3 regions of the Dyella sp. OK584 genome follow, and region 3 is predicted to be linked to each of the others. Evidence: riboswitches for the same ligand, from Rfam matches in the RefSeq annotation. Region 3 holds a riboswitch; each other region holds the start of a gene.
What was found. A riboswitch is a leader RNA that binds a small molecule or an ion and turns the genes downstream of it on or off. The one in region 3 is predicted to bind cobalamin.
Positions count from the first base shown of each region.

Region 1: it holds a riboswitch for cobalamin, as region 3 does, so the genes downstream of both, btuB (TonB-dependent vitamin B12 receptor) here and btuB (TonB-dependent vitamin B12 receptor) in region 3, are expected to answer to the same signal.
Region 2: it holds a riboswitch for cobalamin, as region 3 does, so the genes downstream of both, AC3CBN_RS03325 (ribonucleoside-diphosphate reductase subunit alpha) here and btuB (TonB-dependent vitamin B12 receptor) in region 3, are expected to answer to the same signal.

Region 1 is NZ_CM173542.1:2,056,619-2,066,743, forward strand. Features, by position in the region: gene clpB (ATP-dependent chaperone ClpB) at 1-241, shown strand, start outside; cobalamin riboswitch at 1,430-1,667, shown strand; gene btuB (TonB-dependent vitamin B12 receptor) at 1,782-3,629, shown strand; gene AC3CBN_RS09085 (hypothetical protein) at 3,688-4,269, shown strand; gene cobO (cob(I)yrinic acid a,c-diamide adenosyltransferase) at 4,272-4,904, shown strand; gene AC3CBN_RS09095 (cobyrinic acid a,c-diamide synthase CobB) at 5,001-6,299, shown strand; gene cbiB (adenosylcobinamide-phosphate synthase CbiB) at 6,314-7,225, shown strand; gene cobD (threonine-phosphate decarboxylase CobD) at 7,218-8,216, shown strand; gene AC3CBN_RS09110 (cobyric acid synthase) at 8,213-9,697, shown strand; gene cobU (bifunctional adenosylcobinamide kinase/adenosylcobinamide-phosphate guanylyltransferase) at 9,685-10,125, shown strand, end outside.
Region 2 is NZ_CM173542.1:744,504-754,628, forward strand. Features, by position in the region: gene AC3CBN_RS03305 (M13 family metallopeptidase) at 1-1,421, shown strand, start outside; gene AC3CBN_RS03310 (cation:proton antiporter) at 1,470-2,732, opposite strand; gene AC3CBN_RS03315 (energy transducer TonB) at 2,916-3,770, shown strand; gene AC3CBN_RS03320 (type 1 glutamine amidotransferase domain-containing protein) at 3,782-4,639, shown strand; cobalamin riboswitch at 4,766-4,981, shown strand; gene AC3CBN_RS03325 (ribonucleoside-diphosphate reductase subunit alpha) at 5,273-7,621, shown strand; gene AC3CBN_RS03330 (GIY-YIG nuclease family protein) at 7,736-8,029, opposite strand; gene AC3CBN_RS03335 (ribonucleotide-diphosphate reductase subunit beta) at 8,238-9,248, shown strand; gene AC3CBN_RS03340 (bacteriohemerythrin) at 9,267-9,740, opposite strand; gene AC3CBN_RS03345 (prohibitin family protein) at 9,903-10,125, opposite strand, start outside.
Region 3 is NZ_CM173542.1:1,133,226-1,143,350, reverse strand. Features, by position in the region: gene AC3CBN_RS05035 (AraC family transcriptional regulator) at 1-290, opposite strand, end outside; gene AC3CBN_RS05030 (oxidoreductase) at 388-1,221, shown strand; gene AC3CBN_RS05025 (2OG-Fe(II) oxygenase) at 1,484-2,410, opposite strand; gene AC3CBN_RS05020 (glutathione S-transferase family protein) at 2,782-3,444, opposite strand; gene AC3CBN_RS05015 (TetR/AcrR family transcriptional regulator) at 3,562-4,146, shown strand; gene AC3CBN_RS05010 (DUF4386 domain-containing protein) at 4,173-4,868, opposite strand; cobalamin riboswitch at 5,113-5,335, shown strand; gene btuB (TonB-dependent vitamin B12 receptor) at 5,463-7,361, shown strand; gene AC3CBN_RS05000 (efflux RND transporter permease subunit) at 7,647-10,125, shown strand, end outside.

The DNA of each region.
Region 1 (10,125 bases), 920 kb from region 3:
GGCGTATCTGGAGAAGCGTCTGGCCGAGCGCCGGCTTAAGCTGGAGATTGGCGACAAGGCGCTGGATCTGCTTGGCAACGTGGGCTTCGACCCGGTGTATGGTGCGCGGCCGCTCAAGCGTGCGATCCAGCAGCAGTTGGAGAATCCGCTGGCGAAGGAGATTCTCGAAGGCCGCTTCTCGCCCGGCGACATTGTTGTGGTGGATGCGGTGCAGGGGCATCTGACTTTCCGCAAGGAGTGATGTCCGCGCGGTGAAGATGGGCGGGGCGCCCGTTCTGCGGTGGCAGGGCGGGCGCTTTTGTTTTATGGGGAGTACGTTGTAGGGACGCACCCTGAGCGCGACCGATCTCGCCTCAGCCTTCCCTATCCGTCATCCCTGCGAAAGCAGGGATCCAGTGACTTTTGTTTTTGTATTAATGCTTCCGCCAGCGTGCCGCCTACGCGGCGGGCGTTTCGACTGCCTGCCGGCAGCCGAGTCACTTTTCTTTTGCTGGCCCAAAAGAAAAGTAACCCAAAGAAAATGGCCTGAAGAGCTCATAGCGGTGTGTTGGATACAAACATGGCGGTTGGTGCAAGTCAGAAAAGTGACGTGCTACCTCATGGACTGCCGCTACACCGCAACGCGCCGTGGCGCTGAGGGGACGCAGCATGGCGAGGCATACAAGCCCAAGGATCGACGCGAGCCGGACAAGTGACGTGCTACCTCACGGATAGCGGCTATCCCGCGGGACGGCGATGTACTGAGGACTTAAAGCAACGCTGCTTCGCGCCTAACTCCCTCTCCCCTGCGGGCGACCCGAAGGTAGTCCCTGTGGGAGAGAGGGCTGGGGTGAGGGGCCAATCTTGCGATAAAGCTGAAAGGCACAATCCCGTCCCGCGAGCACCTACGATGTTTCCGCCACATGACAGCCGACCCGCCGCCCCACGCGTTAAGCCTTTAATACCCCGCCGCCCCGCGATATAGCCGCAGTCCTTAGGCAGCGCACGACGCCGCTAGTTGGCACCAGTCTGCAACGCTTGTATGCCTCGCTACGCTGCGTGCCCTCAGCGCCACGGCGCGTTGCGGTGTAGCCGCTATCAGCGAGGTAGCACGCAGCTCATCGAACTGGAGCCAATCTCCATCGCTTGTATCCATCGAAATGCTGCCAGCTCGTCAGGCCATTTTCTTTGGGTTACTTTTCTTTTGGGCCAGCAAAAGAAAAGTGACTCGAGCGCCGGCAGGCGATTGAAACGCCCGCTGCGCAGGCGGCACGCTGGCGACAACATTCAGCACTGAGGCAGGACCCGGTCGCGCACAGGGTGCGCTCCGACATGTGAGCACCAAGCCCTCCAGGACGAAAGCGCAAGTCCCTGCGCAAACCACCGTCCATTGAACAGCAACTCGCCACGACCAGCCACCAAGCCCCAACGACTTCAGCCGTCCGTCTGCTACCATCCCCCTGCCTGAGGTGACCGCCGGCAATGATGTTGGTGGTTGAAACGGGAATCCGGTGCGGCGCACATGCACCTATTCCGGAGCTGCCCCCGCAACGGTAGGCGAGCGCGATCCATTACGGATCGACGGAACGACACACAGCCACTGTGCCAAGTGCATGGGAAGGCGTCGATCCGGAAGACATACGTCTTCGCCCGCGAGCCCGGAGACCGGCCTCGAGGTACGACCAGACTGGCGGTGGGCCGAGTCATGGATGTCGTGCCTCCCGCATGGCCGCCAAGTCTCCTTCCGCCTGTCCTTTATCCCATGCAATCCGCGCGGGCAGGCGCGGCTGAGGAGCATTGCTTTGGCCATCCGTTATTCCCTTATCCGCCGTTCCATTCTGGCAACGGCGCTGTTGACCCTTCTTACTCCTGCGTTCGCCGACAGCGCGACCGATCTCAATGGTGTCGTGGTGACCGCCACCCGCACCGAACAGACTCAGGACCAGACACTTTCAGCCGTGACGGTGATCGATCGCGCCGACATCGATCGTCTGCAACCGGCGTCACTCGCGGACCTGCTGCGAGGCACGCCGGGCATGGCGTTGGCCAACAATGGCGGCCCGGGCAAATCCACCAGCGCATTCCTGCGTGGCACCGAAGCCGATCACGTACTGGTACTTGTCGACGGCATCAAGGTCGGCTCCGCCACGCTCGGCACGGCGGCACTGCAGGATATTCCGGTTGATCAGATCGAGCGTATCGAGATCGTGCGTGGGCCGTTTTCCAGCCTGTACGGTTCGGAGGCGATTGGTGGCGTGATCCAGATTTTTACCCGGCGCCCGCAAGGTGCGTTCGTGCCTTCCTTCAGCGTGGGCGTGGGCAGTTACAGCCATCTCAACGGTTCTGCCGGACTGGCAGGGCAGAGCGGCAACGGCTGGTATGCGCTGGAGGCGTCGCACGAGCAGACGCACGGCATCAACTCCTGTCGTGTTGGCGCTGCCGAAGCAGGTGCTGCGTGTTTCGCCGATCAACCGGACAAGGATGGTTACCGCAACAACGCGCTTACCCTGCAGGGCGGCTATCGCTTTGACGAGCAGTGGGATGCGGACGCGCGCCTGTTTCGCAGCGAGGGTCACAACTGGTACGACGGCAGCTACACCGACTCCGACGAAAGCGCGACCCAGGTCGTCGGTGGTCGCGTGCACTATCGTCCCAGCAAAAATCTCACGTTCACGTTGAGCCTTGGCACCAGTGGTGATTTCAGCAAGGACTATCTGCACGGTGTGTATGTCGATCGGTTCGACACGCACCGCGATATCGGGTCGCTGCAAGCGGATACCGGCTTGGCTGGCGGATTGCTCACGACCGGCTTCGACTGGCAGCGTGATGATGTGGACAGCACGACGGATTATGCCGTCGACAGTCGCATCAATCGCGGCCTGTTCGCGCAGTGGCAGCAATCCTTCGGACGCCAGTCACTGCAGGCGAGCGTGCGCCGCGACGACAACAGCCAGTTCGGTGGCAAGAACACCGGCAGCCTGCTGTGGGGTTGGGAGTTCACCCGGACGCTGCGCCTTACTGCCAGCTACGGCACAGCATTCAAGGCGCCCACCTTCAACGAGTTGTACTACCCGTACTACGGCAGCCCGGACCTGAAGCCGGAGAAGTCGCAGAACATCGAGCTTGGCCTGCGAGGCAGCTATGTCTGGGGCTACTGGTCGCTCAATGCGTTCCGCAACAAGGTGGAGGATCTCATCACCTACGACGCCGAGACACAGGCGCCGGGCAATGTGGAGGACGCGCGTATCCGCGGTGCCGAAGCAGTGGTCAGCGGCCATGTGGCTGGATGGCTGGCAACCGGCACCGCCACCTGGCTGGACCCGCGCGACAAGTCGGCTGGCTACGACGGCAACCTGCTGCCGCGTCGAGCGCGACAGATGGCGCGGGTGGATCTGGACCGCAACGTCGGTGACTTCAGCGTGGGCGGCAGCTGGTACGTATCGGGCCGTCGCTATGACGATCTCGCTAATACCCATCCGCTGGGTGGCTACGCCATCACCGATCTGCGTGTGGCCTATGCGTTGACGCGCGACCTCAAGGTGCAGCTGGCGCTCAACAACGCATTCGGCAAGGACTATGAGACCGCTTGGTACTACAACCAGCCGGGCCGCAATTACATGCTGACCTTGCGCTACCAGCCGGCGCAGTAACCGTATGGCGGGGCCGGTGAGTCCGGCCCCGCACTTTCCACTGACCAGGAGTGATGACATGAAAGTGTTTGCCGGTTCCCGCTTTGCCGTGCTGGTGTTGCTGCTGGTACTGCTCATGGCTTCCACGCGGTTCAAGCATTTCGGCGACATGATGCATTTGCCGGATGCGTCGATGGCCGTGTTCTTTCTCGGCGGTCTCTATCTGCGCAGGCACGGCATGCTTGTGCTGATGGTGCTGCTGGCTGTCGCGTTGGATTGGGCATCGATCCGCTATGCCGGCGTCAGCGATTTCTGCATAACGGCAGCTTACGCATTCCTGCCTCTGGCCTATGCCGTGCTGTGGTACGCAGGTCGCTGGTATGCACCGCGCATCGACAACAACGCGCGTACTTTGCTGGGGGCGTTCGGAGTGGCACTGGTGGCTGCATCGCTCTCTTTTGCCATTTCCAACGGCTCGTTCTACTGGCTGGGTGGCCGTTACGCACAACCGCACATGGCTGAATATGTGGCCCGTCTGTGGCAATGGGGTCCGTTGTTCGTGCGCACCACCTTGGCTTACGTGGCCGCGGCGCTGGTGGTGCACGCGGTGTGCGTGCGGGTGGCCACCATGTCCGTCGCCGCCCGTCACAAAGAGGCATGAACATGAGCAATGAAACCGAACAGCCGGCACCTGCCGCGAGCGCCGAAGAGCGTCACCGCGAACGTATGCAGCGCAAGAAGGATCTGGTGGACCGCAAGATCGCCCGCGCGACCATCGAGCGTGGTGTGCTGGTGGTCAATACCGGCAACGGCAAGGGCAAGAGCTCGTCCGGCTTCGGCATGCTGGCGCGCTCGCTGGGGCACGGTTTCCGCTGCGGCGTGGTGCAGTTCATCAAGGGCAGCTTTTCCACCGGCGAGGAAGCGTTTTTCCGGCGCTTTCCCGACGAACTGGATTACCACGTGATGGGCGAGGGCTATACCTGGGAAACGCAGGACAAGGCGCGCGACATCGAGGCCGCCGAAGCCGCGTGGCAGGTGGCCGCGGCGATGCTTGCCGATGCCCGTTACGACTTCGTGTTGCTCGATGAGCTCAATATCGCGTTGGTGAAGGGTTATATCGATGTGGCTCGCGTGTGTGATGCATTGAGTGCGCGCCCGCCGCAGCAGCACGTCGTGGTCACCGGGCGCGGCGCGCCCGACGCATTGGTGGATCTGGCCGATACGGTGACCGAGATGCGTCTGGTCAAGCATGCGTTCCAGGCGGGCATCAAGGCGCAGAAGGGCATCGAGCTTTAGCGATGCGCAAGGACGCCGGGATGGCAGTCGAATCGAACGCCACCCACTTCGTGTGCGGTGAAAAATTGACGGCAACGAGGAAGAACAGGATCACCGATGACTGAGTGCACCCGCCATTGCCCCGCCTTGCTGGTTTCCGCGCCTGCCTCCGGGCAGGGCAAGACCTCGGTAACCGCAGCACTGGCGCGCTGGCACACACGCGCCGGCAAGCGCGTGCGGGTGTTCAAGACCGGGCCCGACTTTCTCGATCCGATGGTGCTGGAGCGGGCCAGCGGCGCACCGGTGTATCAGCTCGATCTTTGGATGAATGGCGAGGACGACATCCGTGCGCGCTTGTACGAGGCGGCGGGCGAAGCGGACCTGATCCTGGTCGAAGGCGTGATGGGGTTATTCGACGGTGGCCTGTCCAGCGCCGATCTCGCCCAGCGCTTCGGCCTGCCGATACTGGCGGTGATCGACGGCTCGGCGATGGCGCAGACCTTCGGCGCGGTGGCGCTGGGACTGGCGCGCTATCGAGATGGCTTGCGCGTCTATGGTGTCGCGGCCAATCGCGTGGGTGGCGCCTATCACGCACAACTGCTGGCAGGCAGCCTGCCGCTTGAGTTGCGCTGGCTGGGTGCGCTGCCGCGCGATGCCGCATTGGCCTTGCCTGAGCGTCACCTGGGATTGGTGGCTGCCGGCGAGCTGCAAGACATCGACGCGCGGCTCGATGCGCTGGCTCAGGCCTGGGCCACTCATGCCACGGCGGACCTGCCGCCACCGATCGCATTTCCCGAAGCACTTGCTGCACCGGTAGCGCCACGTCTGCGCGGTTGCCGCATCGCCATCGCTCGCGATGCGGCGTTCTGCTTCCTGTATCCGGCCAACCTCAACGTGTTGCGCGAAGCGGGGGCGGAGCTTCGCTTCTTCTCACCGCTGGCCGGCGATGCACTGCCCGACTGCGATGCCGTGTGGCTGCCGGGTGGCTATCCGGAACTGCATCTGCCCGCGCTGTCACACAACGACGCATTGCGCCTGGCATTGCATGCACACGTCGACGCTGGCCGGCCGCTGCTCGCCGAGTGTGGCGGCATGCTCTACGCACTGGATACGCTGGCCAGTCGCGATGGTGACAGCTTTGCGATGACGGGCCTGCTGCCAGGCAGCGCCGCCATGCAGTCGCGCCTGGGCGGTCTTGGCTTGCAATCGATCACCTTGCCTGAAGGTGAGCTGCGTGGGCATACGTTCCACTACGCGCACGCCGAGATTGCGCTGCCGCCGCTGGCCATGGCAGTCAACCCGGACGGCGGCCCAAGCCGCGAAGGCGTGTATCGTCGCCAGCGCATGACGGCAAGTTTCATGCACGCGTACTTTCCGTCCGATCCATACGCGGCCACGGGACTATTCCTGCCGTGAGCGGCGCGCTTGTCATGGTCGCCGCGGTGCTGCTCGACGCCTGGTTGGGTGAGCCGCGGCGGTATCACCCCCTGGTCATGTTCGGACGTCTGGCCGTCCGGATCGAATCGCGTGTGCATGCCAATCGGCGGATGGCAGGAGTATTCGCCTGGTGTCTCGTCGTACTGCCGCTGGTGGCCATGACCTGGCTGGTCGTCGTGGCGCTCCGTGCGACGGCTAGCTGGCTTTCGTTTGTATTCGACGTGGCAGTGCTGTACCTCGCTATCGGATTGCGCAGCCTTGGCGACCACGCGATGCCCGTAGCGCGAGCTTTGGCAGACGGCGATCTGGACCGCGCCCGTGACGCGGTCGGGCGCATGGTCAGTCGCGATACGGGCTCGCTGAACGAACAGCAGGTAGCCGCCGCGGCTACCGAGTCGGTGCTGGAGAACGGCAATGATGCCGTATTCGGTGCGCTGTTCTGGTTCGCTGTACTGGGTGCACCGGGCGCGGTGCTCTATCGGCTAGCCAATACGCTCGATGCCATGTGGGGCTATCGCACGGCGCGCTACGAACAGTTCGGTTGGGCGGCGGCCCGCATCGATGACGTGCTCAACTTCGTGCCCGCGCGGTTGACGGCGATCAGCTATGTGCTGTTGGGCAATGCGTCACGCGCGTGGCGCTGCTGGCGTACCCAGGCGCCCGAGTGGGAAAGCCCCAACGCGGGTCCGGTGATGGCTGCCGGTGCTGGTGCACTTGGCATCAGCCTGGGCGGTGCTGCGCCTTATGACGGCGTATGGGAGCCGCGCCCGATGCTGGGCGAAGGCGAGCCGCCCGATGCGAACGCGATCAGACGCGCTTTGCGGCTGGTACAGAGAAGTGTGGTGGCGTGGCTGGCGGTGGCGTTGCTGTTTTACGGGCTATGGTCGGGAGGCTTCCATGCTTGAACACGGCGGCCGTCTGCTGCACGCCGCACGCAGCTTCGGCATCGCGCCTGCGGATTGGCTGGACCTGTCTACCGGCATCAGTCCGTTCGCGTGGCTGGCGCCGTCCATTCCCGCATCGGCCTGGACGCGTCTGCCGGAAGACGACGATGGCCTGGTAGAGGCCGCGTGCGCGTATTACGGTGCGCCGCGTCTGCTGCCGGTGGCTGGCTCACAGGCAGCCATTCAGGCCTTGCCGGCATTGCGGCCGGCATCGCGGGTTGGCGTGATTGCGCCGGGCTACAACGAGCATGCCCATGCATGGCGTCGTGCCGGTCATGTGGTGGACAGTCTGCCGGCATCCACATTGCTGGCACAGACCGGGCGTTTCGATGTGGTGGTGCTGATCCATCCGAACAATCCGGGCGGCGAGCGATTCAGTCGTGGCGCGCTGATGGATTGCCATCAGCAACTGGTTGCGCGCGGCGGTTGGCTTGTCGTGGACGAGGCTTTCATGGATGCGACGCCTGCCGACAGCCTGTGTGCGGAATCCTGGCGCGAAGGGCTGGTGGTATTGCGTTCCTCGGGCAAGTTCTTCGGACTGGCTGGTGCACGTGCGGGTTTTGTCGGCGCCAGTGAAACGCTGCTCGACGCCTTGCGCGAGCGACTGGGGCCATGGACGTTGAGTGGGCCAAGCCGTCATGTGCTCAAGCTGGCCCTGGCTGACCATGCCTGGCATGTTGTGGCGCGCGAACGCCTGCAAGTGTGCAGCCTTCGCTTGTCCTCGCTGTTGGCGGAACACGGAATGACGCCCACGGGCGGTTGTGCATTCTTCCAGTGGTGGCGAGACGATCGTGCCGACGATGTTCATCGCGTGATGGCGGCGCAAGGCATCCTCACTCGCCTGTTCCATGAGCCTCGCAGCCTGCGCTTCGGTTTGCCCGGAGATGAGCTTGCCTTCCATCGGCTCGGCCAGGCATTGCGCGGCCTTGGCCTGAAGGGGTGTTCACCATGAGTGCCGGTGTACTGATGGTACAAGGCTGCACTTCCGACGCAGGCAAGAGCACGCTCGTCGCGGGCCTGTGTCGCTGGCTTCATCGGCGTGGTGTCGCCGTGGCGCCGTTCAAGCCGCAGAACATGGCACTCAACTCGGCGGTGACCGTTGACGGTGGCGAGATCGGTCGCGCGCAGGCAGTGCAGGCCCAGGCGGCCGGCGTGCCGCCACATACCGATTTCAACCCGGTGCTGCTCAAGCCCAACAGCGACACCGGTGCGCAAGTGATCGTGCACGGACACGCCATCGGCAACATGGATGCGCGCCTCTATCACGACTACAAGCGCATCGCGATGGATGCAGTACTCGCATCGCATGGCCGCCTGGTGGCGCAGTACGAGGCGTTGATCGTTGAGGGTGCTGGCAGTCCCGCTGAGATCAATCTGCGCGATCGCGACATCGCCAACATGGGCTACGCCGAAGCGGTGGACTGTCCCGTGGTGTTGATCGCCGATATCGATCGAGGTGGCGTGTTCGCGCATCTGGTTGGCACGCTGGCCCTGCTTTCCGATAGCGAAAGCGCACGCGTGGCGGGTTTCGTCATCAACCGCTTCCGTGGCGACATCTCGCTGCTGCAACCGGGCCTCGAATGGCTGGAGCGCGAAACCGGCAAGCCAGTGCTTGGCGTACTGCCTTATCTCCATGGGCTTCAACTTGAGGCAGAAGATGCGTTGCCGCGTGACATGCCGCGCAAAGCGGATGCCCGCCTGCGGGTGGCGGTGCCCGCGTTGCCACGCATCAGCAATCACACCGACTTTGATGCCTTGCGCTCGCATCCCGACGTGGAGCTTCGTTTTGTGGGACCCGGCGAGCCAGCTCCCGCTTGCGACCTGATCGTGCTTCCGGGCTCCAAGTCGACGCGCGCGGATCTGGCGTGGCTGCGGGCGCATGGCTGGGTCGAGTCCATCACGCGGCATCTACGCTACGGCGGCAAACTTATAGGCATCTGCGGTGGCTTTCAGATGCTGGGGCGGTTCGTGCATGATCCGCAGGGCATCGAGAGTGAGCCGGGCTCGAGCGAAGGACTGGGTTGGTTGGAGATGGAGACCACGCTGGAGGGACGCAAGCAATTGCGTCGCGTGGAGGGGAAACTGGTCCTGGGAGATGTGCGCGTGAGCGGCTACGAGATCCACTGCGGCGTCAGTCGTGGTGATGCACTAGCGCAACCGTTGAGCGTGCTCGATGGCGGCAGGCTTGATGGAGCGCTGTCGCCGGACGGGCAGGTGCTGGGCAGCTATATGCACGGTTTGTTCGACGAACCGCAGGCGTTGGGCGCGTTGCTGGCCTGGGCCGGTTTGCGCGAAGCGGCACCGCTCGACATGCGCGAGCTGCGCGAAGCCAGCATCGAACGCCTGGCCGACGCGGTGGAGGCACACCTGGATACCTCGTCATTGCTGCGCCTGCTTCAAAGCAGGCATGGAGCATCCGCATGCGCACCCTGATTCTCGGTGGCGCCCGTTCGGGCAAGAGCGCACTGGCCGAACGGCTGGCCGTGGAGTCGGGACACGAGGTGACCTACATCGCCACGGCGCAGGCGCATGACGCCGAGATGGCGGCGCGTATCGCTCATCATCGCGCGCGCCGTCCCCCGCACTGGCAAAGCGTGGAAGAGCCATTGGCATTGGCCGCGGCGCTGCAGGCGCATGCGCGTCCCGGGCGTTGTGTGCTGGTCGATTGCCTCACGCTCTGGCTGAGCAATCTGCTTGGCGCTGAAGACCCGATGCGCTTCGCGCAGGAACGCGACGCACTGCTTGAAGTTTTGCCATCGCTGACCGGCCAGGTGCTGCTGGTCAGCAATGAAGTTGGCCTTGGCGTGGTGCCGCTGGGCGAGTTGACGCGCCGCTTCGTCGACGAAGCCGGCCGGTTGCAC
Region 2 (10,125 bases), 390 kb from region 3:
AACCTGAGGCGTCCGCAAAGGACGTGGTGGCATTCGAAACAGCGATTGCGCAAGCCAGCTGGAGCAAGGTAGAGCAGCGTGACCCCGTGGCCATGTACAACCCGATGAGCGTGGCCGAGTTGCAGAAGCTGACGCCAGGGTTTGCATGGCAGGAATACCTGCAGTCGGCACAGCTGGGCGACCTCAAGCGCATCGCGGTAGCGGAGAAGACCGCATTCCCGAAGCTCACGGCGCTGTATGCGCACACTCCCGTGGCCACCATCCAGGCCTGGCAGGCGGCGCGCATTGCCGATAACGCCGCGTTCTATCTGTCCAAGCCGTTTCAGGACGCGTACTTCGAGATGCACAACAAGACGCTGTCCGGCCAGCAGCAGCAGTCGGTGCGTTGGAAGCGTGGCGTGCATGCCGTTTCCGGTGGTGACTGCGGCGTGGGCGAGCGACTCGACTGTTTCGGCAACCTGGGCTGGGGCGTGGGCGAGCTATACACGGCGAAGTACTTCCCGCCGAGTTCCAAGACCAAGATCGAAGAGCTGGTAACCAACCTGAAGGCCGCGTACCGCGTGCGCATCGAGAAGCTCGACTGGATGGGGCCGCAGACCCGGCAGGAAGCGCTGCGCAAGCTCGAAACGTACACGATCAAAGTGGGTTATCCCGATCATCCTCGCGATTACTCGGACGCAGTGATCCGCCAAGACGATCTTGTCGGCAACGTATTGCGCGCTGCGACAGCGGACTGGTCGTTTTACGTGAATCGACTGAGCGGAGCCGTAGATCGCAGCGACTGGTCGATGACTCCGCAGACCAACGATGCCTACAACGGCTCGCTGCGCGACATCGTGTTTCCTGCCGCGATCCTGCAGCCGCCGATCTTCGATCCCAACGCGGACGCCGCCATCAACTACGGTGCGATTGGTGGCGTCATCGGCCACGAGCTCACGCACGGTTTCGATGATGAAGGACGCAAGATCGACGCCGACGGCGCGCTGCGCGACTGGTGGACCGAAGCCGATGCAAAGGCCTTCGAGCAACGCGCGAAGCAGCTTGGCGCACAGTACTCGGCATTCGAACCGCTGCCCGGCGTGCACATCAATGGCGATTTGACGATGGGCGAGAACATTGCGGACCTCGGCGGCCTCACGCTGGCGCTCGATGCCTACCACACGTCGCTGCATGGCAAGCCGGCACCGGTGATCGACGGACTGACCGGCGACCAGCGCGTGTTACTCGGCTGGGCTCAGGCATGGCGAGGCAAGCTCACCGACGACGCCATCCGCCGCCAGGTCACCAGCGACCCGCACTCGCCGCGCGCGTTCCGCGTGAATGGACCGGTGCGCAATATCGATGCGTGGTATCAGGCGTTTGGCGTGCAGTCTGGCGAGAAGCTGTATCTCGATCCGAAGGATCGGGTGCGGATCTGGTAAGCCGCCTGCCGCTTCCTTCCCGCTCATGGGAGGGAAGCGGCAGGTCAGCTAGTGGTGCACGTCGTGACGCCCTTCAGGCGGCGGCGACGTGTTCGGTGCGGGTGTCCTGAACCAGGTGACCATCGGCGTCGTCATCATCGTCGTGACGATCGCCATGACCAGCAGGATGGTGAACATCGCCGGTGTGATCACCCCGGCATCCAGGCCGACCTTGATCACGATGAGCTCCATCATGCCCCGCGCATTCATCAGCGAGCCGATGGCGAGACTGTCGCGCCAGCTTTGACCAGATACGCGTGCACCGGCCATGCCGCCGAGCACCTTGCCAGCAACTGCCACCAGCAACACGAGCGCCAGCGCCATGCCCGCATCGGCAGTCAGCAGTTCGGCGGTGGTGCTGAGTCCGGCGAGCACGAAGAACACCGGTAACAGCGCGACGATGGTGACGTGTTCGACGCGCTCGATCAGCCCATGCAGCAATCGGTCATCCCGCGGCAGGCACAGCCCGAACAGGAAGGCGCCGAACACGGCATGCAGATTGAGCCATTCTGTGATCGCGGCGCAGCCCAATGCGCCCATGAGCAGGAAACCCAGCACGGCGCCACTGGTATTTCCTTGAGGCGCATGGCGTGCCAACAGCCACGCGCACAGTGGGCGCAACAGCAGGAAGGTCACCACCACCATGGCAAGCAGACCGAGCATGGTGCGCCAGAACGACGTCCAGTCGCCGTGCGCACCAATCAGTGCCACCACGAATGCGAGTGCCACCCATGCAAGCACGTCGGCAACTGCGGCAGCGGCGATGCCCAGACGACCGGGCAGGCTGTCGGTCAACCCGCGTTCCTTGACGATACGTGCCATCACCGGCAGCGCCGTGATCGCGCAAGCCGTGGCCATGAACATGGCAAACGGCCAATACCCGACACCCTGCGGCGCATAGCCCGCAAACAACAGCGGCGCGATACCGAGCGCCAGCAACACGGGCAGCGCGAACGCCAGCCCACCGATCCAGCCTGCCGAACGCAGCAGTTTTCCCGCACCATGCGGCACACGCAGCTCTGCGCCCACCACCATCATGAACAGCACCAGCCCCAGCGTGCTCAGGCTCTGCAGCGCACCGAGGCTATCCGCGGGAAACAGTCGCGCCTGCCACGCAGGAGCAAGGGCGCCGAACAGCAACGGCCCAAGCGCCAGACCCGCCAACATCTCACCCACCACGGCGGGTTGTCCCAGCCAGCGTAGCGCCCATGCAAGCAGGCGCGAGGCCAGGAGGATGACCAGCAATTGGACGAGCAGCAGTGGGTGGCCCATGGGCGAAGATCCTGGGTAAATGATCGATCACGAAGAGACCCAATGAGCTTGCCCACCATTGCCTTTCGTCGCAACAGCCGCCTTCGATCTCGACCCCCAGATGCGGCGCGCCCTTAGCCTCTACCCGTACCGAAGTGCCGGAACGGCCGCTAGACTGACTGCCAGACCAAGGGGAGATTCCGTATGCGTTCGTTAGCCATGCATGTGCTCGTTGCGAGTCTCTCACTTCTATCGCTATGTGCTCGAGCAGAAGATGTTCGCAAGTTCGCGGAAGCAAGCATGCTGGTAACGGGCACCGTACAGATAAATCCCGACGGCAAACTCATGCGATACACCTTGGATCATCCAGAGAAGCTTGCCCCCGTCGTGATCGAAGTCATCGATAAGAATGTCCCCCACTGGATGTTCACGCTGGACACCATGCCAATCGCGCCGGTGGTTGAAAAGATGAGCTTGCGCCTGGTAGCGAAAGCCGCGGACGAAACTCATGACTCCATCAGCATCGTCGCCGCCACCTTTGGCGCTGATGAAGACAACAGCTCTCAGAACGTTCGCTACAAAACCAGAAATCCACCTCGCTATCCGCGGATGTCGTTTGATGCCGGCGTCGCCGGTACGGTGTACTTATTGTTGCGGATCGGCAGGGATGGCCTGGTACAAGATGCAGTCGCCGAACAGGTCAACCTTCGCAGCTATATAAGCCAGACCGACATGCGGCTATATCAAAAGAACCTTGCGGATGCGGCTCTCAGCGCAGCCCGCAAGTGGACGTTCGACCCACCCACAACGGGGCCATCCATCAATGCACCCTATTGGCTGGCACGTGTCCCCGTGACCTTCTACGCGGCAGAGGCTGGAGCGCCACCCACAAAGGAGGCATACGGCAAATGGGACGTCTATATTCCGAGCCCCCGACAACAGGTGCCTTGGGTCGAGAACCCGTCACTGCTTTCCGAAGCACCTGATGCCGTCCCAGATGGGGCGCTCCACCAACTTGGCATCAGCCCGCGGCTCGCCACATCATTAAACGGCTCTTGATCTCCAGCGCCATGGCCAACGTACTGATCCCCCTGCCCCACCAAGACTTCGACCCAAGCGAAGCCGCCGTGCCATGGCGGGTGCTGAAGTCGGCGGGTCATCGCGTGGTATTCGCCACACCCGATGGCCTGCCCGCGAGCGCCGATCCGATCATGCTCAATGGCGAAGGGCTCGACCTTTGGGGGTTCGTTCCCGGCCTTCGCAAGCTGACGCTGTTTGGCCGTCTATTGCGCGCGAACGCCGATGCGCGCCGCGATTACGCCTCGATGGTGAAGGACGCTGCCTTTAACGCACCGCTGCGCTGGAGCGCCATCAACTCGTCAAACTTTGATGGATTGCTTCTGCCCGGTGGTCACTGCGCACGAGGCATGCATGAGTATCTCGAAAGCCCACTACTGCAGGCCGCTGTCGCAGCGTTCTTTGCCGCGGACAAACCTGTGGCGGCGATCTGTCACGGCGTGCTGCTGGCCGCACGCAGCCGTGGCATGGATGGCCGGTCGGTGTTGCATGGCCGCCGCACTACCGCGCTGACCTGGGCGCTGGAGCGGTCGGCGTGGTCGCTCACGCGCATCACCCGCTTCTGGGATCCGGATTACTACCGGACCTATCCCGATGGCCCCGGGCAACCGGTGGGCTATATGTCGGTGCAGCAGGAAGTCACCCGAACGCTCGCCACGCCCGATGACTTCGTCGAGGTGCCGCGAGACATCGAGCATCACTGGCGCAAGACCTCCGGACTTGCGCGCGACAGCGACACCGACGACTCCCCTGCCTTCGTGGTGCGAGACGGCAACTATCTCTCGGCACGCTGGCCCGGCGACGTGCACCGCTTCGCCCGCGAATTTGCCGGCCTGCTCGCCGGCCCTTGAGCGACCTCGGGCTGGTCTGCCTGGGAAAAATTCCTGGGCCCAGCTAAGCCTCGCAAGGGCTTGGCTTTTTCCCGCTTATCCACGCTCTATCCACAAGGTATTGGGTTGACCGGCCCGAACCGGCCCGATATGTTGTGCCCCGTCGGTGCCAATCTCAGACCAACGGTCGGACTGGCTTAATAGGGAATCCGGTGAAAATCCGGAGCTGCCCCGCAGCGGTAAGCGGAAACGAAAGCCATCAACGCACTGGCCCTCAGCGGCTGGGAAGCGGGAGCGAGTAGGCCGGGTCGCAAGACCCTTTTGTCCGCGAGTCCGAAGACCTGCCGACACATTGCAGCGTGAACGCTGCGATGAGTGGTGACGGCTTCCGCGGGGAGGCGCGTCGAGGCGCGGGGCAGCCAGCCCTGCCGCTCGACCGTCCGTGGACATCGCACCATTTCAGCCCTGCGCGCGGGAGCAGGCGGTTGATGACCACGCTTGGAGCGATGCCGCATGCAACCTATTGATACCACCTCGCGCGAACGCGAAAACGACCGCGCGGACGCCGCCGCCTATCCTGCCGACGCCGCCGTTGCCGAGGCGCCCCGCACGGACACGCCGTTCGCGCTCACCCCGCCGCACAACCCGGGCCAGATGCGCGTGACCAAGCGCAACGGCCGCCAGGAAGTGGTGGACGTCAACAAGATCGTTCGCGCCGTAACGCGCAGCAGCGAAGGTCTGCACGGCGTGGACCCGCTGCGCGTGGCGCTGAAGACCATCGGCGGCCTGTACGACGGCGCCACCACGCAGGAGCTGGACGAACTGTCCATCCGCACCTCCGCCGCGCTCACCGCTGAAGAACCCGAATACGGCCAGCTCGCCGCGCGCCTGCTGAGTGCGTACATCGATAAGGAAGTGAGCGGCCAGGAAATCCAGAGCTTCTCGCAATCCGTCGCACGCGGCGCGGAACTGGGCATCCTCAACGATCGCCTGCGCGACTTCGTGGCCACCAATGCGCGCAAGCTCAACGACGCGATCGATCCGCTTGCCCCACGACGCTTCGAGTACTTCGGCTTGCGCACGGTGTATGACCGTTACCTGCTGCGTCATCCGCAGCTGCGCAAGGTGATCGAAACGCCGCAGCACTTCTTCATGCGCATTGCGTGCGCGCTGGGCGGCAACGAGATCGGCGAGACGCTGGAACTGTATCGCCTGCTCTCTTCGCTGGAATACATCGCCAGCTCGCCCACCCTGTTCAACGCCGGCACAGCGCACGAACAATTGAGCTCGTGCTTTTTGCTCGACTCGCCATTGGATTCACTGGAGTCGATCTACGAGAAGTACGGCGACGTTGCCAAGCTCAGCAAGTTCGCTGGCGGCATCGGCCTGGCGTACTCGCGCGTGCGTTCGCGCGGCTCGCTGATCAAGGGCACCAACGGCCATTCCAACGGTCTGGTGCCGTGGCTGAAAACGCTGGACGCGTCCGTCGCCGCTGTGAATCAGGGCGGCAAGCGCAAGGGTGCCGCCTGCGTATACCTGGAGCCGTGGCACGCCGACATCGAGGAATTCCTCGAGCTGCGCGACAACACCGGCGACGAGGCGCGCCGTACGCACAATCTCAACCTCGCCAACTGGATTCCCGACGAATTCATGCGCCGCGTGGAGAGCGACGCTGACTGGTCGCTATTCGATCCAAAGGTAGTGCCGCACTTCGTGGACAGCTGGGGCGAGACGTTCGAGCGCGCCTATCGCGAAGCCGAAGCGAACGGTCTGGCGGTGAAGAAGGTGAAGGCGCGCGAGCTTTATGCGCGCATGCTGCGCACGCTGGCGCAGACCGGCAACGGCTGGATGACCTTCAAGGACCGCAGCAACGCCACCAGCAATCAGACGGCTTTGCCTGCGAACGTCATCCACCTGTCCAACCTGTGCACCGAGATTCTCGAGGTGACCAATGCGGACGAGACGGCAGTGTGCAACCTCGGCTCGGTGAACCTGTCGCGCCACGTGGTGGACGGCGTGTTCGATTTCGACAAGCTCGCGTCGACGGTGCGCACCGCCGTGCGGCAGCTCGACCGTGTGATCGACCTTAACTTCTATCCGATCGACACCGCCAAGACCGCCAACAGCAAGTGGCGGCCGGTGGGTCTGGGGGTGATGGGCCTGCAGGATGTGCTGTTCAAGCTGCGCTTGCCGTTCGATTCGGCTGAGGCATTGGCGTTGTCCACGCGCATCGCCGAGGAGATCTACTTCAACGCGCTGTCGCAGTCGAACGAATTGGCCGCGCAGTTCGGCGCTCATCCCGGTTTTGCCGAGAGTCGCGCCGCGAACGGTGAACTGCAGTTCGACTATTGGACGAACGCCCAGCCGCATGACACTGCACGCTGGGACGGGCTGCGCGAAGCCATCAAGGCCAAGGGCCTGCGCAACTCGCTGCTGATCGCCATCGCGCCGACCGCCACCATTGCCTCCATTGCCGGCTGCTACGAGTGCATCGAGCCGCAGGTGAGCAACCTGTTCAAACGCGAGACGCTGTCCGGCGACTTCCTTGTGGTGAACCGCTATCTGGTCGAGGAACTCAAGACGCTTGGACTTTGGACGTCCGAAGTGCGTGACGCCATCAAGTTGGCCGATGGTTCGATCCAGGCCATCACGGCCATTCCGGAACGGCTGCGCAGCATCTACCGCACCGTGTGGGAGCTACCGCAGAAAGCATTGATCGACCTGGGTGCCGCGCGCGGTGCGTACATCGACCAGAGCCAGTCGCTGAACCTGTTCATGGAGAATCCGAACATCGGCCAGCTGAGCTCCATGTACATGTACGCATGGAAGTCCGGCATCAAGACCACCTACTACCTGCGCTCGCGTCCGGCGACGAAGATTGCCAAAACGACGGTGTCGGCGGCTCCGGCAGCCAAGGTGGCGCCGGTGGTCGAGCAGGAGCAGGCAACGGCGGCGGTGTTCTGCTCGCTGGAGAATCCGGAGTATTGCGAGGCTTGTCAGTAATCGACATTCCGGCGACGTGATCTTCAACAGCCGAAGGGTTGATCAAGCGGTGATCCAGTGGCTTCTTCGCAAGAGTGAAAAGGCGCTGGATTCCTGCTTTCGCAGGAATGACGGTTATGAGATGTCGAAATAGAGGTCGCGCCAATACGGATTTGCCTTCTCGATCAGCTCGAGTTTCCAGGAACGCTTCCATTTCTTGATGGCCTTTTCCCGACAGATAGCCGATTCCATGGATTCGTGCAGTTCATACCAGACCAATCGATGGACGTGATGGCAATCAGTGAAGCCTTCCACAATATTGTTTCGGTGCTGCCAGATACGGGCTGGGAGGTTGGAGGTGACGCCTGTGTACAGGGTGCCATTTCGACGACTGGAGAGAAGATATACGCACGGCTGAAGCTCTCGCATTAGGAAGCATCCATGTGGCCACGGCCCGCGCTTGCCGCCGTCAACAACAAGAATCGATCGTCATCCCCGCGAACGCGGGGATCCAGCGCCTTTTCCTGACACGTTTCGGCGGAGTAAGGAAAGTCACTGGATTCCGGCTTTCGCTGGAATGACGACATCTTTGCAGCTCGTCTAGACAGACGAGCGTTTGTATTCAAAAGAGGCACCCATGTCCACCCAACGCATTCTCGACCCCGGCTTCGAACTCACCTTGCGCCCCATGCGCTACCCCGAGTTCTACGAGATGTATCGCAACGCGATCAAGAACACCTGGACGGTGGAGGAAGTGGACTTCTCGCTGGACGTCACCGATCTCAAGTCGAAGATGTCGGATGCGGATCGTCACCTGATTCATCGCCTGGTGGCATTCTTCGCCACCGGCGACACCATCGTGTCGAACAACTTGGTGCTGAATCTATACCAGCACATCAATGCGCCCGAAGCGCGCATGTATCTCTCGCGCCAGCTTTACGAGGAAGCGCTGCACGTGCAGTTCTACCTGACATTGCTCGACACCTATATTCCCGATTCCAACGAGCGCAACAAGGCCTTCGACGCCATCGAGACCATTCCGTCGATCCGCCAGAAGGGTGAGTTCTGCTTCAAGTGGATCGATTCCATCCAGGGCCTGCAGCGGTTGGAAACGCGTGAGCATCGCCGCCAATTTCTGCTCAATATGATCTGCTTTGCGGCGTGCATCGAGGGCCTGTTCTTCTACGCGGCCTTCGCCTATGTCTACTTTCTGCGTTCACGCGGCCTGCTGCATGGCCTGGCCTCGGGAACCAACTGGGTGTTCCGGGACGAGTCGGGCCATATGGCCTTTGCCTTCGACGTGGTGCGCACGGTCCGTTCCGAGGAGCCGGATCTGTTCGACGAGGAAATGCGCGCGCAGATCGAGCAGATGCTTGAAGAAGCCATCGCCTGCGAGACGCAGTTCGCCGAAGACGTGCTCTCCGGTGGCGTGGCCGGCCTTTCGGTGAAGGACATGCGTCAGTATCTGGAGTACTGCGCGGACCAGCGCCTGGCTCAGCTGGACCTGCCGAAGAGGTACGGCGCGAAGAATCCGTTCGACTTCATGGATCTGCAGGACGTGCAGGAAGTGACCAACTTCTTCGAACGCCGCGTCTCGGCCTATCAGGTCGGCGTGCAGGGCGAGGTTGCGTTCGACATGGCGTTCTGATGCGTGCAGCGCGCAGTATCAGTACTGCGCGCTGCCGAAGAAACGTTTCAGCGAACGGGAAAGCCAGCCGCCCTGATGCGGGTCATCGTTGACCATGCGCATGTGGCGACGCACCGAATCGACAATGGCCTTATCGTCGTTGCGAATATGGTTGAAAAGCCAATGCGATAGCGTGTGCAGCAGCTCGGCGCCAATGTCCTCGCCAGAGCGAAAGCGCTGGCGGTATTCGGAAACCCGTTTGACAAACACCTCATGTACACGCTTGTGGGCACGGGTGAATTCGTAGCCGGCGTCTTCCATCAGCGACTCTTCGAAAGTGAAGTGGGACAGCGTGTAGTCCACCAGCTCGTCGAGGATGTCGCTGAGTTCCTGGCGATCGCGATGATCCATGGCGTCGTGCAGATGATTGATCATCTCGACGATGCGCTTGTGCTGATTGTCGATGACCTTGATACCGGTGTTCAGGTCGTCCTGCCAGACCATATAGGGCATATCGCACCCTCCCTTGTGCGTTGGTCTGGCTATTGGCGGGTATGCGGGCCTTCATCAGGATGATGTGGGTCAAGAACAGGCGCGCGGAATCCGTATCGCGACACTACACCGCAACCATGTCCATCGCGGGCGGATATCACCCGCCCGCGATGTCGATGATGCTTATTTGTTCGTCGTTTGCGCTGCCAGATTCACGAACGGTAGCGCGCCGCCGCCGTTGTAGGTGGGCAAGTGGCCGTCCCATTTCTCGATGGCCGACATCTGCACCACGTTGGGATTCTGGCGCAACGCCTCACCCTTGAGCGAAATGGCCTTGGCTTCCGCTTCGGCGATGGTGAGGCGCGCTTGCGCCTGGCCTTGCGCTTCGGCCTCCACCTTTTGCGCC
Region 3 (10,125 bases):
GACTCCATGGTAAACGGGACTGGCACGGCGACGGCCAAGTAATGCTGCTCATCGTAAACATAAATCTGGTCGCCAAAATGGCCGCGCTTGCATCCTTGGCACACGATGACGATGCCGGGGTCGTACAAGACCGGCGTCTGGGACAGGGCGCGATCCGAGCGCAGGATGCGCACACCAGGCAAAGCCGTGAGGTTGTATCCCTCCTGCGGCGCCAACTGTCGGGCAAGGGCCGCTATGCGCTGGCTTTCATCTACCAGCTTGAGCTCGTTTGCGGGGGCACGGAGACTCATAGAAATGGGCAAGAAATCCAGAACATCAGGCGTAAACGATGATCCTTCTTGAGCCTATTGTGCAAGTCATGTTCGTGAGCCAAAAGGAGCAATCACCATGACCACAGTCAAAACCTTGCTAATTACCGGGGTCAGTAGTGGGTTCGGCAGAGCCCTGGCTCAGGAGGCTCTGGCTATGGGTCATCGCGTGATTGGAACCGTGCGCAGTGAGCAGGCGCGTCTTGAATTCGAAGCACTTGCCACCGGAGATGCCGTAGGCCGCATTCTCGATGTCACCGACTTCGATGCGATCGATGGCGTCGTTGCCGACATCGAGGAAACCGTTGGCCCTGTGGACGTTCTAGTCAACAACGCCGGATATGGCCACGAAGGCATTCTGGAGGAGTCGCCATTGACGGATATGCGGCGACAGTTCGATGTGAATGTCTTTGGCGCCGTGGCCATGATGAAGGCTGTGTTGCCCTACATGCGAGGTCGACGCAAGGGTCATGTCCTCAACATCACCTCGATGGGTGGCCACATCACGCTGCCTGGCATTTCCTACTACTGCGGCAGCAAGTTCGCACTGGAAGGCATTTCCGAAGCGGTCGGCAAGGAAGTGAAGCCGCTCGGCATTGCCGTCACAGCGGTAGCCCCTGGCTCGTTTCGCACGGACTGGGCAGGACGCTCGATGGTCAGGACACCCCGTTTCATTCCCGATTACGACAGCCTGTTCGATCCGATCCGGGACGCCCGTCAGCAAAAGAGTGGAAAACAGCTTGGCGATCCCGCAAAAGCAGCGCGGGCAATGCTCGATGTCATCGCCAGTGACTCGCCACCAACACATCTATTGCTGGGAAGCGATGCTATCGACTTGGTGCGACAGAAGTTGTCTTTGCTGGCCGAGGAGATTGATCGGTGGGAGGCCATCACGCGCTCGACCGATGGTTGATGAGGCAGGCCGACCCGCCATGGTCTGCATCCCTTGTCCAACAGTGAACCCGCTTTCAATCTTGTCTATCTGCAATGTCGGCTTCGGGTCGGAAGCGGACATTGCGACTGATGTCTAAAGCGATTCTTGCACTTTCCTTAGATCGTAAAGGACTGCTGCTTGGTCTCGCGCATGCATCGTCGGAAATGCCGATTTGGCACGCGCGGGTTGAGCGCCCAAGTGCCGGCAGCGCTTGCCGGCAATGCTGGCGGTGATCAGACGGTCAGCGGCGGAAGCGGACGTAGGCCCGCTTGGCCAGGTAGAGCAGATGGCCCGTCAGGCCTCCATCCTGTGCTTTGCGCAGCGAGGTGTTTTCTGCGTAGAGCATGCGGATGTGGCTGTCACGCTGCTCAAGCAGGCTTTTGAGTTCAGCGACATCGGCACGCGATAGCGTGTGCCCTTCGGCGAAGTGGTCGGGCAGCTGCCGGTTGACGTAGTACGTCGTGTGCCGATCGGTGATTTCGTCGGCGGGGCGATCCTTCGTGTAGAAGTACAGCGCGATTGACCGACGGGTGAGATCTGCGTGCTCGGCCGGCAGCTGGATCTGATTGAAGGCGTGCCAGGACCGCTCGGAGGTCTCGAAGATCACGCAGCGATTGAACGCCGGAGCGATTGACTGCGTCGGGCGGGCATCGGCATGGGGATCCTGGAACAGCTCAAGCCGGCCGCCCCAGTCGTCTTCCCACGTCGAGTTGAGGTAGATGATTAGATTGAGGCGACGATGCCATCGTTCGCTAGGATGAAAATTGAAGTCAACATGGGGATCGAGGCTCATGCCGTTGCGATTCTCGTGCGTGCCGCCGCCGAGATACCACGGGTCATACAGCAGGCCGTCGACACCCGTTAGACGTCCGACGGCCTGCAAGAATTCGGGACTCTTGATCGCGTCATCGAGACGCTGGTACGCGGGACCGACCGCACGGATCTTGTCGAGCGTTGACTTACCGCCCGGCTGTCCGTTGTCGCCGATGTAATTCCCGCGATCGAAGGCGGGAAAGCTGGCAAGCAGTTCGGCGGCAAAGGCGGGATCGAGGAAGTTCTCGATGACGACATGGGGGAAGGGCACGCCGGATTGGAATTGCTCCTGCCATTCGCCGGCGGATGCGAGCACGATGGGGTTGAGAATCGTCAGACCGGGCTTTCCGTCCATGCTGTCCGTAACTGGGTGGGGAAGAATGTCCATTGTAGCGGAGGGCCCGCCATTCAGGCCGGCGAGGCCATGGCTCGCTGTCATTGGCCGTTTGCATACCCACTGCGGTTTTCCCCGTGATCTACACGCTGCCGTAGCTCCGTGCCGTGGCGGCGACAATGGTGGACCCTGACGGCTATCGAAAGTGGGCTACCGCGTAACGCGGAAAATTCGATGCGCAATTGATGCGGAGGAAGGGGCTTCAACAGTGGCCAAGTAGGTTTCTCGGCAAGCTCCATTGGTATGCGAGGGAAGCACCAGCTGGCGCTTTCCTCGGATTTCTGATCGAAGCCTTGCCCTTTCTGCGTACGTCGGAAAGGGCTTCTCTGCAGCTAGACCGCGAGCTGCCGTGCGTCGTCGCGCTGATGTGCCGCGGATGCTTTGATCGGCCAGGGGTCAGCCCACGCGGGAATGCGCATCAGATCATCGAGCCAGCGGACGATGTTGGGAAACTCTTCCAATGGCATGTCCGACTGGCGCCAGTAACAGGCCATCGAAGCGAGCTGGAAGTCGGCGATGGTGAGCCGGTCGCAGGCCACGAAAGGGTGATGTTTCAGATGGCCGTCCAAAACCGCGGCCAATGTCTGCAACTCCGGGATCATCGGCGTTAGCGCGGCGCTGTCGGGGCTGCCCAGGCCAAAAGTGGCCTTGACGATGTGTTCGAAGTAGAACGGCCCCACCGCACGTATCCAGTGGCAATCGTTCCAGGACAACCAACGCAACACCTCGACCTGCTCGGCCGGGTTGCTGGCTGGCCACATGTCCGATCCGGACTTGATGCACAGATACATCATGATCGCCGAGGACTCCCACAGCGTGAAATCGCCGTCCACCAGTGTCGGAGCCTTGCAGTTGGGATTGAGCACGGCGTATGCGGGGCTCTTCAGGCCGCCTGTCGACGCATTGACCTCGATGCATTCGGCGTCGATGCCCAGGTGCTTGACCAGCGCCAGCACCCGGCGCGGGGCCTGGGCCTTGATCCAGTAGATCTTCATGTCATGTCTCCATTGGCGAGTTTGTCACTCTCGGGCGCCTAGCCTACTCAGCACCAGATTATGTTAAAGAACATATTCTGGGGGCCTGCTATATCTCGCGGACGGAGGCCAGAAACCATGCCCTATAGCCCGGACCACAAAGCTCGCACGCGCAGCCGCATCATTGAATCCGCGCGCCGCCTGTTCAACCACCATGGGTTTGAGCAGGTCACCATCGACCAGATCATGTCGGCGGCCGGTCTTACGCGCGGCGCCTTCTATCACCACTTCGACAGCAAGGACGAGCTTTACGCGGCGGCCGTGGCGAGTTTCGTCACATGCAATCCGTTTGCCGTAAAGACAGCCAACGCAACAAGCAGGATCGATGATCCACGCCGACTCGCGCGCATGCTGGTGGATCTCTATCTCAGCGACGAAGTGCTGGAGGACATCGACATGCATTGCCCGCTTTACGCCCTGCCTTCCGACGTCGCTCGTGCCGGCCTGGCACCGCAGCAGGCGTATACCGACCTGATTCGCGGCATGAGTCATGTCTATCGCTCGGCGTTGAACGGCGTGCGCGATGCTGATCGCCGTGCCGAGACGATGGTGTCGCTGTGCGTGGGCGGCATGGTGCTTGCCCGCACTACGAATGATCCCGTCCTGCGCAAATCGCTGCGAGCATCGGCCAAGCACCAGGCGTTGGCATTGTTGAAGGTGTAATGCGTGGATCGCTCCACGCATTTGTCTTAGACACTTACGGGCGCTTGTCTGGGCCTTGCACCCATGATCACGAGCCACAGCATGAACGCGAGTTCGCCAAGCTGCAGGGGGAAAGCGACCTTGCTGACGAAATCCTCCCAGGGCGGCATCAACAGGCCCGTGAGGCTCAAGGCCAGGTAAGCAAATCCGTTGAGGATCAACCACACGCCCAGAAAGCGCGGAAGGAATCGCGAGCGAATCACGAGGGCCGCCAGGGGAAACAGCCACAGTCCCCAGAAGATTTCCGCACAGAGGATCATCTGGCCGTGCATCTTGATGAACAGCATGACTAGCGCGTCGCGCTGGGGCTGTTCGAACGCGGAAAGGAAGTCGGCGCCACGCACGATGATCAGCGCCGCCGCATCGTTCAGCACATTGAAGAAATACAGTGGCGTGTCCATGAATCCGAGGGCCAGCATCAGCACCGCGCCGGTCTTGTTGACGTCCCTGAAGAGCCGGTAGAGCGCCAGTGTCATGAAGAGGCTGATGGTGCCGGCAAACAGGTCGCTGACGATGGCCAGGCGAAACAGCGATTCGTGCGCTGCGATATGGGCCGCCGTCGCTGCTGGGTCGTTGTGGACGAACAATGCGCTGGGAATGTAGACGAGGCGAAAGGGCGCGGCGATGGTCAACAACAGATAGAGAAACCCTGCGATTCTTGCGTTTCTGCTGATCGAGTTCATGCGCCGCCCCTTTTCCTTAGGATATGGCGTGGCCGTCAAAACCCCGCCCGTTCACCGGCTTGCCCTGTGCAAGCACCCACATGCCAATGTTTGCAGCCCGGCATGCGCCCCAGCCCATCATGCCCCACGCGCGCCTGGTTTCGGCGGGCCAGAAGCAGTCCCATGCCGGGGGTCATGATCGGCGGCCGATGCCTTTCCAGGGCGCACGTTCCGGCCTCGGTTTGCTCGCTTCGCGGGCGGCCATTAGAATTTCGTTTGTTCGGGTGTCCCGGCGCATGTCTGCGTCGGGATGAAACGGGAAGCCGGTGAGCTGCAAGCAAGTCCGGCGCTGCCCCCGCAACGGTAAGCGAGTGAATCCACCAGAGGGCGAGATGCCACTGTGCGAAGGCACGGGAAGGCGTCCGATGGTGCATGCGGTGAATGCATGCCGCTCGCAAGCCCGGAGACCGGCCCGACAACGTTACGCGCGGCTCGCGGTGGGCGAGACCGGACGTCGTGCTTTGGCCGTGTGCCTGCCGCCGTTCCCTTTTCCCACGTGTTGCCGCAGCCCACTCACCAAGGGCCGCGCGAGGGTGCGCACCCGAAGGAACACGCATGAAGAAGACCTTGCTGGCAGCCGCGCTGCTTTCGTCCACGATGGCCGCCCAGGCGGCCGAATCGAACCAGGCGCCGTCGCTGTCATCGGTGATCGTCACTGCCACACGCACCTCGATCACCACCGACGAGGCGCTGTCGTCGGTCAGCGTGATCACGCGCGCCGATATCGAGCGCCTGCAGCCGGCCTCGGTGCACGACCTGCTGGTGGGCTTGCCGGGTGTGTCCTTCACGCAGGCAGGCGGGCTAGGCGAGCAAAGCTCGCTGTTCCTGCGTGGCACCAACTCCACGCATGTGCTGGTGCTGATCGACGGCATCCGCATTGGCGCCGTGGGCGCGGGCCTGCCGGCGTTCGAGCAAATTCCGGTGGACCAGATCGAGCGCATCGAGATCGTGCGCGGTCCACGCTCAAGCCTGTATGGCGCCGACGCCATTGGCGGCGTGATCCAGATCTTCACACGCCACGGTGCGCGAGACGGAAAGCTCGATCCGTCGCTGAGCGTGTCGGCCGGCAGCCGCAGCTATATGGACGGCCATGCTGGCCTTTCCGGTGGCGATTCGCATGCGTGGTTCAACGCGGGCCTGGGTGGTCAGTACACCAGCGGCATCAACAGTTGCCGCGTGGGTGCGGCCGAACTGGGCGTGGGCTGCTTCGCCGACGAGCCGGACCACGACGCCTACCGCAACTGGAACGGCATGGCCAACGGCGGCTATCGCTGGGACAACGGTACGGAACTGGCCGCCACCTGGCTGCGCAGCAAGAGCTTCGTCGAATACGACGGCAGCCCCTATGGCGGCAACCAGGCGGTAAACCAGCAGGAAGTTGCGGGTGCGCGCCTGAGTTTCACGCCGCTGGATGCGTGGAAAGTCACGCTCAACGCCGGCCAGAGCCGCGACGATTCGGCCACTTATTACCAGGGTACGTACAACGACACCTTCTTCGGCGTCACCACGTACTACCCGCGCACGCCGGTGGGCTTCGCCTACGGGCGGCGCAACCAGGCGTCGTGGCAGAACGACATCACGCTGGACACCAACCAGCTGCTCACGGCAGGCGTGGACTACCAGCAGGAACACATCGACAGCGACACCGGCTATCTGAAAAGCACGCGCCAGGACACTGGTGTGTACGCGCAATACATGGGCACGTTCGGCCGCAACGAGGTGCAGCTGTCCGCACGTCACGACCACAACGACCAGTTCGGCAACCACAACACCGGTTCAGCGGCGTGGGGTTATGCGTTCGATGACGGCCTGCGCCTGTCGGCCAGCTACGGCACGGCGTTCCACGCGCCGACGTTCAACGACATTTACTACCCGTTCGGCCTGGGCAACCCCAACCTCAAGCCGGAGAAGTCCAATTCCGGCGAACTGGGCCTGAGCCAGAAGCAGGGCAGCTGGAACTGGGCGGTGAACGTCTACCAGACGCAGATCGACCAGTTGATCGCGCTGGACGAGAACTTCGTGCCGCAGAACATCAGCAAGGCGCGCATCCGCGGCGTGGAAGGTCAGCTCGGCGTCAATCTCGACGGCTGGCAGCTGCAGGGTTACGCCACCCTGATGCAACCGAAGAACCGCGAAGGCGTGTACGACGGCAACCTGCTGCCGCGGCGCCCCGAGCAGACGGCGCGCGTGGATGTGGATCGCCAGTTCGATGCGTTCGGCGTGGGCGCCACCTTCTTCGCCTCCGGCAAGGCATACGACGACCTCGCCAACCAGCACCGCCTCGGCGGCTATGCCACCACCGACCTGCGCGCCAGCTACGCGTTCCTGCCCGGCTGGCGCATCGAGGCGAAACTGGCCAATGCGTTCGACCGCAATTACGAGACGGCGTATTACTTCAACCAGCCGGGTCGGACGTGGTTCCTGACGTTGCGGTATAGCCCGGCGATGCGCTGAGGAATATCGTCAGACGAATCTTTATTCCTCCTCAAAGCCTCCTATCCGTCATCCCCGCGAAAGCGAGGATGACGACCGAGGGAATGGGGATGACGATCGGGAGAATGGGGGTGACGATTGACGGGAATGGGGATGACGATAGGGAAGATTATGGAATCACCCACTAACGGCACATTCGCCATCGCAAGTTTGCGAGCATAAAGGCCTTCGAGACGGCTCGCCCTCGGTGCGCCTCGTGTCCCATGGCGCGACGGGTGCGCGCCAATTTCAACGGAGCAGAAGCGCGTGAACCTGTTCGCGCCATTCATACGTCGCCCGATCGGCACCTCAGTGCTGGCGATAGGCCTCGCGCTGGCAGGCCTGTGGGCGTACCTGTTGCTTGGCGTGGCGGCGCTGCCGTCGCTCGAATTCCCCGGCATGGTGGTGTACGTCGAAGTGCCCGGTGCCAACGCGCAGACCATGGCCTCGACCGTGGCCGCGCCGCTGGAGCGCCACCTGGGTCGCATCCCCGGCATCAAGGAGATGCACTCGGAGAGTAACGACGGCTCCACCAACATCCGCATCCTGTTCAACTTCGGCAACAACACCGACAAGCTGGCTCGCGATGTGCAGGCCGCGATCAACGCCAGCATGGTCGATCTGCCGACGAACATGCCGGTGCCGCCGCGCTACTTCAAGTTCAACACGGCGAACATCCCGGTACTGTTGCTTTCACTCACGTCTCGCACGTTGCCACCGGACAAGCTGTTCGACGTGGCCGACACGCTGATTAACCCGGCCCTTGCGCAGATCCCCGGGGTGGCGCAGGTGCGGGTGATCGGCGGACGGCCAAAAGCGGTGCGCGTGGAGCTGAACACTGCCGCGCTTGCCGCCAAGGGACTGACTGCCAACGACGTGGCCAATGCGTTGCGCGCGGCCAACGTGACCTCGCCGCAGGGCACGCTGAGCGATGGCCACACGCAGATGACGGTGTCGGCCAACGACTCGCTGCATGATCCCGCGGAGTTCGCCAGCCTGCTGATTGCCTCGCACAACGGCGCGCCGGTGCGGTTGTCCGACGTGGCGAAAGTGACCAGCGGTCAACAGGACGAGTACCAGGCGGCCTGGTTCAACAACCAGCGTTCGGTGGCCATCCGCATCAGCAAGCGCCCGGAGGCCAACGCAGTAGCAACGGCCGATGCGATACGCGCCAAGCTGCCGCAAATGCGCGCGTGGCTGCCAGCGGATCTGCAGATCACACCGATCTTCGACCTTACCCAAACCACCAAGTCCGCACTGCACGAGGTGCAGGTGGCGCTGATGCTCAGCGTGGTGATGGTGGCGGCGGTGATGCTGGTATTCCTGCGTCGCATCGGTCCCACGCTGATCGCCATGCTCAGCGTGCCGCTGTCGCTGGCTGGCGCCTTTGTGGTGATGTGGTCGCTGGGCTACACGCTCAACACGCTGTCGCTGGTGGCATTGGTGTTGTGCATCGGTTTCGTGGTGGACGATGCCATTGTGGTGATCGAGAACATCGTGCGCCACATGGAGAACGGCACGCCGCCGCTGGAAGCCTCGTTGACCGGCGTGAAAGAGATCGGCTTTACGGTGGTGTCGATCACGCTATCGCTGATCGCGGTGTTTGCGCCATTGCTGTTCGGCAACAACCAGTTCACGACGCTGCTGCGCGAATTCTCGGTGACGCTGACCGCTGCCGTGGTGATCTCGGCAATCATCTCGCTGTCGCTCACGCCTGCCCTATGCGGCCGCTACCTGACCCTGGAACACACGGACACGCGCGAGCCGAACCGTTTGCAGCGTGCGCTGGAGCGTTTCGATCGCGGGTTGCTGCACATCTACCAGCGCGCGCTGGACTGGGCCATGCGCCATCGGCGACTGATGCGCTGGCAGCCGATCATCCTGCTCACGCTCACTTTCGCCATGGCCACGCTGGTGGTGAAGCTGTTCGGCTTCAACTTCATGCCGCCAGAAGACATCGGCATGATTCAGGGCGATGTGCGCGCGGATGCCAACATTTCGCCCACGCTGATGGCCGAACGCGCCAAGCGCGCAGCGGCGATCATGAAGGCAGACCCTGCGGTGCTGGATGTCACCACCTTCCTCGGCAGCGATCGCGCCGGTGGCGCCGTGGGCAACGAGGCCACCATGTTCGTGGATCTCAAGCCACGCGGACATGGCCCTGGCGAGCGCCCGGAACCGATCAAGGAAGTGATTGCGCGACTCAACAAGGCCTACGAAAAATTGCCGGAACTGCGCGTCTCGATGAATGCCATCGGCTTCTTCAATGACAACAACGACAGCGACCGCGGCAGCCAGAGCTATGAACTGATCAGCAGCAGCAACATCGACCTGCAGCCGTGGGCGCTGGAGGTTACCCGGCTGATGCGCAAGCACAAGGAGTTCCGCGACGTCAGCAGCGACTACGACGATGTCGACAAACAACAGATGCTGTTGGTAGACCGCGCTGCAGCGGGTCGGCTGCACCTGAGCATGGGGCTGGTCGATTCGGCGCTGTACAACGCCTTCGGACAGCGCCAGGTGTCGATCATCTATTCGGACATCAACCAGTACTGGGTGGTGTTGACCTCGTCCGGGGAACGCTCGCTGAGCCCCGACACCCTGCTCAACACCTATGTGCGCGGCGACACGGGCAACATGGTGCCGCTATCGGCGGTGGCGCATATCGCACCGCATGTGACGCCCTCGTTCGTGATCCACACCAACCAGCTGGAAGCGGCGAAGATCTACTACAACATCGATCCGG